One region of the Streptomyces sp. LS-MS-L19 genome, then DNA from elsewhere that is predicted to be linked to it. Evidence: riboswitches for the same ligand, from Rfam matches in the RefSeq annotation. Region 1 holds a riboswitch; each other region holds the start of a gene.
The links. Region 1 has a riboswitch for cyclic di-AMP ahead of AC2XR2_RS21520 (M23 family metallopeptidase). Riboswitches for the same ligand answer to the same signal wherever they lie in the genome.
Positions count from the first base shown of each region.

Region 2: another riboswitch for cyclic di-AMP. It lies ahead of AC2XR2_RS18460 (transglycosylase family protein); the one in region 1 lies ahead of AC2XR2_RS21520 (M23 family metallopeptidase).
Region 3: another riboswitch for cyclic di-AMP. It lies ahead of AC2XR2_RS27415 (C40 family peptidase); the one in region 1 lies ahead of AC2XR2_RS21520 (M23 family metallopeptidase).
Region 4: another riboswitch for cyclic di-AMP. It lies ahead of AC2XR2_RS37520 (M23 family metallopeptidase); the one in region 1 lies ahead of AC2XR2_RS21520 (M23 family metallopeptidase).

Region 1 covers NZ_JBYCLL010000001.1:4,820,960-4,823,150, reverse strand. Annotated here, with positions in the region: gene AC2XR2_RS21535 (class II glutamine amidotransferase) at 1-397, opposite strand, end outside; gene AC2XR2_RS21530 (hypothetical protein) at 441-692, opposite strand; tRNA gene AC2XR2_RS21525 (tRNA-Met) at 849-922, shown strand; cyclic di-AMP (ydaO/yuaA leader) riboswitch at 1,222-1,378, shown strand; gene AC2XR2_RS21520 (M23 family metallopeptidase) at 1,390-2,191, shown strand, end outside.
Region 2 covers NZ_JBYCLL010000001.1:4,148,763-4,150,953, reverse strand. Annotated here, with positions in the region: gene AC2XR2_RS18465 (transglycosylase family protein) at 1-879, shown strand, start outside; cyclic di-AMP (ydaO/yuaA leader) riboswitch at 1,085-1,252, shown strand; gene AC2XR2_RS18460 (transglycosylase family protein) at 1,256-1,936, shown strand.
Region 3 covers NZ_JBYCLL010000001.1:6,117,125-6,119,315, forward strand. Annotated here, with positions in the region: gene AC2XR2_RS27415 (C40 family peptidase) at 1-784, opposite strand, end outside; cyclic di-AMP (ydaO/yuaA leader) riboswitch at 793-938, opposite strand; gene AC2XR2_RS27420 (ScyD/ScyE family protein) at 1,216-2,191, shown strand, end outside.
Region 4 covers NZ_JBYCLL010000001.1:8,413,998-8,416,188, forward strand. Annotated here, with positions in the region: gene AC2XR2_RS37515 (alpha-galactosidase) at 1-657, shown strand, start outside; cyclic di-AMP (ydaO/yuaA leader) riboswitch at 960-1,124, shown strand; gene AC2XR2_RS37520 (M23 family metallopeptidase) at 1,127-2,071, shown strand.

The DNA of each region.
Region 1 (2,191 bases):
TGCCCCCGCCGGCCCCGGACAGCAGGCCGGGGTCGATGAGCCCGTCGAGGGCGTCGTACGGCGAGAAGAAGCCGTTGTGCGCGAAGGCGAGGCCGCCGGCGGTGAACGGGTGGGTGTTGCCCGGCACGACGGGCAGCCCGGGGCTCGCCATCCGCAGATGCAGCACGGCGGCGTCGGCGGGCGTCCCGCCGAGGGCGTCGTCCCAGAGCCGGTCTCCCGCCGCCCGCGCGATCCCCTTGACCACCCGCGGACCGTCCCCGCCCCGCCCCGGCCAGGCGGCGATGCCCCACCCGTCAGCGTGCTCCCGGCTCAACTCCGTGAAGGGAGCGGCCAGTTCGCCCAGGGTGGTGGCAAGGGGGAGGGGTGCGCGGCTGACCACGCCGAGGAGACGGCACATGGGTTGACCGTACTGACCGTGCCGACGGCACCGGGCGGCGGTCCTACGAGGTCCGGTCCTCGCCGTGGTCGCGGACCCAGTTGCGGTGGGCGTTGGAGCCCTCGCGGCCGGGGGACAGCTTCAGCACGGCTCCGCCGTCGATCTGCTCCAGGCTCGTGATCACGTACGGCGAGCCCGTGTGCACCGCCAGCCGGATGGCGCCGTTGGAGAACTCCGTCACCCTCAGGGTCCGGCCCCCGGAGAGCGGGACGTCCCGCTTGTCGATCTCCACCGGACGCTCGTCGGCTGCCGTCATGGTCCCCTCCTGGTTCCTGTGAGCAAGGCCACGGTACGGCGTCCGGGCCCGGCGCGGGCCCGGCCTCGGAGGTCGCCGGCCACCCGCTGGGGAGGGGGTGCGCCGTAATGCGTGCGCGCGTCGCCTCGTGGATGACGTATGCTGGTGTCACACCGACGCGGGGTGGAGCAGCTCGGTAGCTCGCTGGGCTCATAACCCAGAGGTCGCAGGTTCAAATCCTGTCCCCGCTACTCAAGGCTCAGGGCCGGAATCCAGTTCATGGATTCCGGCCCTGAGTGTTTTCCCCGGCCAGGCGCCGCTCGTGACGTTGGGTGAGCGAGTGACTGCCCTCCGCATGACAACTGACATACCGTCAATACCTGTGTCCCGTCTGAGCCGTGGCCAACTCGCCCGTTTTTCACCGTTCATGGGCCGTAAGTCCAGCGGGATTTCGTTAATGATCAAGCGGAACAGCTTGGAATCGGGCCCCCGGGTCTATTAACGTTCGATAACGCAGCGCGGTCGTCCCAGCCGTCACAAGAGACGGCTCCGTGCTCACGCGCCGAATTCCGCAAGGGAACCGGGGAACCACTACTTGGGGTGAATCGCTCGTGGACCGCCGTGGCAGCACGGCGGGTATACGCGCGTAGGAGACCTTCCTGCTCCGAACCCGTCAGCTAACCCGGTAGGCGAGAAGGAAGGAAAGGAGCGCGCCCACGTGGCGTCCAACCCGCCTGCCCCCGAGGCCCCGTCCGTACCGCGCAGCACTCTCGTGTACGGCGGTTACCGCGCCGACGACGAGGCCCCGCTCGGCGAGTGGAACCCCACCGCGGACACCCTCGCCCCGGTCCGAGGCCGGCACCGCGTCGCCAAGCAGCGCGGCGGAGGCTTCGCCCGCAGCTCCACCGTCCTCGGCGTCGGTGTCATAGCCGCGGTCAGCGCCGGCGGGATGGCCAGCGCCAACACCGGCAAGCCGCCGGTCTCCATCTCGATGCCCGACCTGCCCAACGTCGGCTCGCTCATCTCGGACGACTCCGACTCCGGCGCGGACGACACGAGCGCCTTCAGCAGCGTCGGCACCACCACCGCCGACACCGCCCAGGGCACCTCGGACGCCGGTGAGGCGCTGCGCTCGCGCATCCTCGCCCAGGCCGAGCTCCAGCAGGACCAGCTTGACACCAAGGCCGCCCAGGCCGTCGCGGCCGCCGCCGAGAAGGAGGCCGACGAGGCCGCCGCCAAGGCGGAGAAGGACGCCCAGGAGAAGGCCGCCGCCGCGAAGAAGAAGGCGGAGGAGGAGGCCGCGAAGAAGGCCGAGGCCGCGCGCCTGGCCGAGCTCGCCAAGCAGTACACGCTGCCGACCTCGTCGTACACCATCACCTCGACCTTCGGTCAGGCCGGTTCGCTGTGGTCCTCCGGCTACCACACGGGCCTCGACTTCGCCGCGCCCACGGGCACCCTCATCAAGGCGATCCACAGCGGCACCATCACGGAGGCCGGCTGGGCCGGTTCCTACGGCTACC
Region 2 (2,191 bases), 670 kb from region 1:
GCGACCGGCACCACCTGGGACCGGGTGGCGGAGTGCGAGAGCGGTGGCTCCTGGAGCGCCAACGACGGCAACGGCTACTACGGCGGCCTCCAGATGTCCCAGGAGAACTGGGAGAAGTACGGCGGTCTCGAGTACGCCAAGACCGCCGACCTGGCGAGTCGCAACCAGCAGATAGCCGTGGCCGAGAAGCTCCTCGCGGACCAGGGCATCGCCGCCTGGCCGACCTGCGGTCTGCTCTCCGGACTCAGCAAGGACTCGAGCTCGGCCGGCGTCGACACCGGCGTGGGGAGCGGAACGCCCTCGCCGTCGGCGTCCGGATCGTCGGAATCATCCGGCTCGTCCAACTCGTCCGGTTCCGCCGACTCGTCGGAGACCGAGGACTCTCCCGGCCTGCTCGACGCGCTGGACGGTTCGGCCGCGACGCCCTCGCCGTCGGCCACTCCGTCCAACGGTGACGAAAGCGCATCCAAGTCGGGCAAATCCGCCCCCAAGGGGCCAGAAGCCTCGGTCAAGGAGAGCGCGCAGCCTTCCGACGGTTCGCCCGTGGTGAGCGCAGAAGAGGATGAAGCGGACAAGTCGTGGCAGGAGGGCGGTTCTTCGGCCCTCGTCGACGTCGGTGCCCTCGGCTCCGGCAAGCACCGCGGCGACAGTGTCGAGGAGGTCACGACGAAGAGCGCGACGCCCTCCGCGGCTCCCTCCGGTGGCCGTCACGCCGCTCGCACCTACACCGTCCAGGAAGGCGACTCCCTCGCCTCCATCGCCGACTCCCTTGGTCTCGACGGTGGATGGCGCGCCCTCTACGCCGAGAACAAGGACCGCATCGGCGCCGACCCGAGCAACATCTCCGCCGGTCAGACGCTCGACACAGGGGCTGAATAGGGCCGAAAAGGCCTGAAAAACAGCGGCAGTTCACGTCACGCTTCGCACCGAATGTCCACTTTGGTGAAAGTGTGGGATGAGTCTCAGAAGCCCTGATCGTCTTTGAAATTCCGCCGAGCGCGTGTCTACCGTCGTCACCGCTCGGCAACCCGAGCCCCGTCTGTCGCAACGCCGAATCCTGCCAGCGGCCGTACGGGAACAGTCGTCGCGTCAAGCGCCGTAGGCAGGAGCGGGGGACCCAAGGTAAGCGCCGGGCCCAGCAGTTCACGCTGGACCGGCTTGGGGTGAAGCCGCGCACCGCAGGGTGCGCGACCGGGCAACTCAACCGGCCCGAACCCGACAGCTCACCTCGCAGGCGTCGGTGAGGGGATCCACCATGCTGTTTTCCGGCAAGGGCAAGCACCGTCGTCCGTCCAAGGCCACCCGCGCCGCCGCGCTCGCCGGCGTCACCGGTGTCGCCATCGCCGCCCCGCTGATGGCGGCCGGCAACGCCTCCGCCGCCACCGCCTCCGAGTGGGACGCCGTCGCCCAGTGCGAGTCCGGCGGCAACTGGTCCATCAACACCGGCAACGGCTACTACGGCGGTCTCCAGTTCTCCGCCTCCACCTGGGCCGCGTACGGCGGCACGCAGTACGCCGCGCAGGCCAACCAGGCCAGCAAGGCGCAGCAGATAGCCGTCGCCGAGAAGGTCCTCGCCTCCCAGGGCAAGGGTGCCTGGCCGGTCTGCGGCACGGGCCTGTCCAGCGCCGCCTACAACGGCGGCACCAGCTCGTCCGCCGGCTCCTCGAACTCGGGCTCCAGCAGCCGTTCCACCGACGAGCAGAGCGCCTCCCGCTCCACCGACCGCCCGGCGGCCAAGAAGACCGTCACCACCCCGACCGGCAAGAAGGTCAAGAAGGGCGACGGCGAGTACAAGGTCGTCAAGGGTGACACCCTCAGCTCGATCGCCGAGAAGCACAAGGTCAAGGGCGGCTGGCAGAAGCTGTTCAAGCTGAACAAGGACATCATCACCGATGCCGACTTCATCTACCCCGGCCAGCAGCTGCACCTGAAGTAAGGACCCAGCTGAACCACAGCGCCCTCACAGCCGTGGTCCTCATACTGAAGGCCTCGTGAGGGCCACCCCCCCGTCCCCACGGGCTCCCCGCTCCGGTGCGTGTTCCCCCGTACGCACCGGGGCGGGGTTTTTTGCGCGCGCTTGCACGGCGGTCTTTGTTCAGTTCAGAAACAATTTACTCTCGGTTTCGTCCACAGGTCGGTCCACACAGTGGCCGATACCCCGGAGCCGGTTAGGCTCTAGGCGCAAGGCCCA
Region 3 (2,191 bases), 1.3 Mb from region 1:
GCGCCGTCGACGTACTCGAACCGGTGGGACTCTGCGAGCTCTCCTGCTGGGCCGCCTGCTCCGCGGCTGCCTTCTCCGCGGCCGCCTGCTGCCGCGCCAGCTCCGCGGCCTTGCGGGCCGCCGCCTCCTGCTTCTCCTTCTCGATCGCCGCGAGACGGGCCTTCTCCTGCGCCGTCAGCTCCGACAGCAGCTCGCGCGCGTCGGCGAGCTTCTTCTGGACGGTCGCCTTCGCGGTTTTCAGGTCGCTCTGCGTCTCGGTGAGCGACTGGAGGCTCCGGGAGGCCTCCTGACGCTTCTTCATCGTCACCGACTGCTCGGTGACGTAGTCGTCGACCGCGCCCTTCTGACGGCTCGTGAGGCGGCCCATCAGCTGCGTCTGGTCGAAGTAGTCCTGCGGGGTGTCGGCGAGCAGGAACGTCGCGGTGTCGGGCGCGGCGGCGCCGGTGCGGTACTGCGCGGCGGCGAAGGAACCGAGTTCCTCGCGCGCCGCGTTGAGCTTCTCGGTGCGCTGCGCGACGTCGTCGAGGAGCGTGTCGACCTGCTTGCGCTGCTTGGTCGTCTTCTCCTTGGCGGCGTTGTAGCTGTCGGTCGCCGACTCGGCCTGGCGGTAGAGGTCGTCGACCTTCTTCTCGACCTCTTCGAGACTCGGTCTGTCATCGGCCGGCGCGGCGTTCGCCGACTGGGACAGCAGGGCCACGGAGGTGAGGGCGGCCGTCGCGAGGGCCGGGGTCCGTATGCCTGCTACGCGCGTACCAGCGGGACGCGACTTGCGGTGCGACGCCAAGGGAGGCGACTCCTTCCGTGCTCCGCCTACCGGGTTAGCTGTCGGGTTCGGGCGGGAAGGGTTGCCCTACGGCGCTCCCGCGGGCGGGAGTCGGCCGATTCACCCCGGGTTCGGTGGGTCCCCGGCTCCGGGCGCGCGGCGGCGCTGCGGACTCGGCGGAGGCCGCGCGGCCCGGCGACGTTCGCCGGTGGGGGTCGTACGGCCTACCGGGAACGGTAGCCAACTGGTGTGGCGCCTGTGAAGGTTGATGTTCGATATGCCCGATACATTTTCGTGACCTTGTTCCCGGGCGTCGCTTCACGTGATCAATCGGCAGTGGTCTGCCATGACTTGGGCGTATTTTCGCCGGAATTGCGGCGTCCGCCCGGTTTTCAGGTCTAGTTTCCAGCCAGCCGCGGTGGGGTGCCGCGGCAGGTTGGAGGGGTACGGCCATGAGAATGCGCTCAGGACTCGTCGTCGCCACGTCGGTCGCGCTCGCCGCCACCGCGGGCATCGCCCCGGCCGCGGCGACGGCCGGGCACGGCAAGGGCAAGCCGGTGATCCGCGTGATCGCCAAGGGCCTCGACAACCCGCGCCAGCTCTCCTACGACGACGGTCACGTGTACGTCGCCGAGGCGGGCCGGGGCGGCCGGAAGTGCGTCGGAGCGGGCCCCGAGGGCGAGACCTGCGTCGGGCTCAGCTCCGCCGTCACCAAGATCTACTGGGACGGGGGCGCGTGGAAGCACCGCAGGGTGGTGCAGGGGCTCCCGTCGGGCGCCGCCCCCGACGGCGGCTTCGCGACCGGCGTGGACGGCGTCTCGGCCCGCCACGGCGAGGTCTGGGGCGTGGAGACCTACGCCCCGCCCGAGGCCGGGATACCGACCAAACCGCCCTGGAACACGCTCGGCAAGCTGCTGCGGGTGCGCCACGGCAAGGCGCGGATCGCCGCCGACATCACCGCCGTGGAGCTGAAGCACAACCCGCACAAGGCGTCGGTGGAGTCCAACCCGTACGCCGTCCTCGCCCTCCCCGACGGCCGCAAGATCGTCGCGGACGCGGCCGGGAACGACCTGGTCGTCGTCTCGCGGCATGGCAAGGCGCGGCCCCTCACGGTCTTCCCGGACCACGACGGGAACCAGTCCGTGCCCACCTCCCTCGCCCTCGGGCCCGACGGCAAGCTCTACGTCGGCGACCTCAACGGCGAGGCGGCGAAGCCCGCCGCGCGCGTGTGGAGGGTCGACCCCTGGAGCGGGAAGATCCTCGGCTGGAAGTCCGGCTTCGGGTCCATCAGCGGAATCGCCTTCAACGACGACGGCGACCTGTACGTCAGCCAGCTCTTCGCCGGTGTCGTGACCAAGGTCTCGCACGGCAAGCGCACGAGTGTGAAGGTGCCGTTCCCGGCGGGCGTCGCCGTCGACCCGTACGACG
Region 4 (2,191 bases), 3.6 Mb from region 1:
TACGCCCTGCTGGACCGGTTGCGCGCGGCCCACCCCGGTGTCGCCTTCGAGTCCTGCTCGGGCGGCGGCGGCCGGATCGACCTCGGGGTGCTGAGCCGCACCGACCAGGTGTGGACCTCGGACAACACCGACCCGCTCGACCGTCTCGCCATCCAGCACGGCTTCAGTCAGATCCACCCCGCGCGAGTGATGGCCGCCTGGGTCACCGACAGCCCCAACACCCAGCTCAACGACCGGGTGAGCTCGCTGCGGTTCCGGTTCGTGAGCTCCATGGCCGGGGTGCTCGGGGTCGGCGGCGACCTCACGGAGTGGACCGAGGAGGAGCTCGCCGAGGCCCGCCGCTGGGTGGACCTCTACAAGGAGATCCGGCCCCTGGTGCAGCACGGCGAGCTCCACCGGCTGCGGCCACCGCGGGGCGGGCTGAGCGCGGTGCAGTACGTCCGCGGGGACGAGACGGTCGTGCTCGCGTGGCTTCAGGCTCAGCACTACGGGGAACCCGTGCCCGCGGTGCGGCTGCGCGCCCTCGACCCGACGGCGTCGTACGAATGCCTCGAAACGGGCGAAGTTCACCGAGGGGCCGTATTGCTGCATCACGGACTTCGCACCGGTTTGCGCGGCGACCTGGATGCGGCAGTTCTCCGGCTGCGCCGCATCTAAGGCTTCTGTCCGAATTGCTGGATTCTTTCCAACTCCTTCCGGAGTATGGGGTCCTGTGAATTCGTGACGTGAGGAGCGTCATATCGGTGACGGTGCGTCGCCCGTCATGTTCACGTAATTCGTCTGGTTTTCAAGGGGCTTTGTGTCGGGGGCGGGCGTCTGATTCACACAGGGTGACCGGTAATTCCCATAAGGGATCAACAGGAACGCATTCGCGGGGAACTGCTCACTTGTCCCTTTGCGTCTTGCTCGTTTACGTTCGCCACCGATCCGGTCGGACGCCCAATCCTGCCGCCGAACGGATTCCGCACACACTCACCCGTGCACGGCAGGAGCGGGGGACCCACAGGCAGTACCGCCTGTTCCGGTCTCCGGAACAGGCTTGGGGTTTAGTCGCGTCCCGACGCGGCCGGGCATCTCCAGCTCGCACCCGACAGCTCACCTCGCAGGCGCCGGAGAGGAATTCGCCATGCCCGCGAAGGGTAAGCACCGCCGCCCGAAGTCCCAGCGCTTCACCCGCTCGATCGCCGTCGCCGGTACCGGGGGTGCCGCGCTCGCCCTCCCGCTCATGGGGGCCACCGGCGCTCACGCCGCCACCGCGCAGTCCGTCTCGGAAAAGGCCGTTCAGTCGCTTCCGGTCACGCAGAAGGCCGCCGCCAAGCCGGCCGAAAAGACCGCCAAGAAGGACACCGCGAAGGCCTCGACCGTGCGCACCTATTCGGTGCGTGTCGGCGACTATCTCTCGAAGATCGCCGACGAGCAGAATGTCGCCGGCGGCTGGAAGAAGCTCTACGCCGACAACCGCGAGGCCGTCGGTGACGACCCCTCGCTGATCCACCCCGGCCTGAAGCTGTCGATCGGCAAGAAGGCGACCACCGGCGCGACGAAGACCAAGTCCTCGGCCAAGTCGTCCTCCTCGAAGTCGTCTTCCCCGAAGGCGGAGAAGGCGGAGGCGAAGGCGTCGAAGTCGACGGCCGCGACCCAGAGCTCCGACACCAGCTCCAGCGGCTACACCCTCCCGGTCAGCGGTGCCACCATCGGCACCGGGTACCGCGTGGCGGGCGCCATGTGGTCCAGCGGTTACCACACCGGAGTCGACTTCGTCGTCCCGACCGGCACCTCGCTGAAGGCCGTCGCCGCGGGCACGGTCGTCTCCGCGGGCTGGGGCGGCGCCTACGGCAACCAGGTCGTCATCAAGCTGAACGACGGCTACTACGCGCAGTACGCCCACCTCTCGCAGCTCTCCGTCTCGGCCGGCCAGACCGTGACCGAGGGCCAGCAGATCGGCCTCTCCGGCGCCACCGGCAACGTGACAGGGCCGCACCTGCACTTCGAGATCCGCACCACGCCGGACTACGGCTCGGACGTGGACCCGGTCGCCTACCTCCGCTCGAAGGGCGTCGCCGTCGGCTGACCCCGCCCCTGTGCCACCGAAGGCCGGACCCCGATCCCCGGGTCCGGCCTTCGGTGTTTTTTCGTCGGCAGCCCACGCACTGGTGTTTGCGCCTTCATGATCACTTCATTGCGTTCTTGT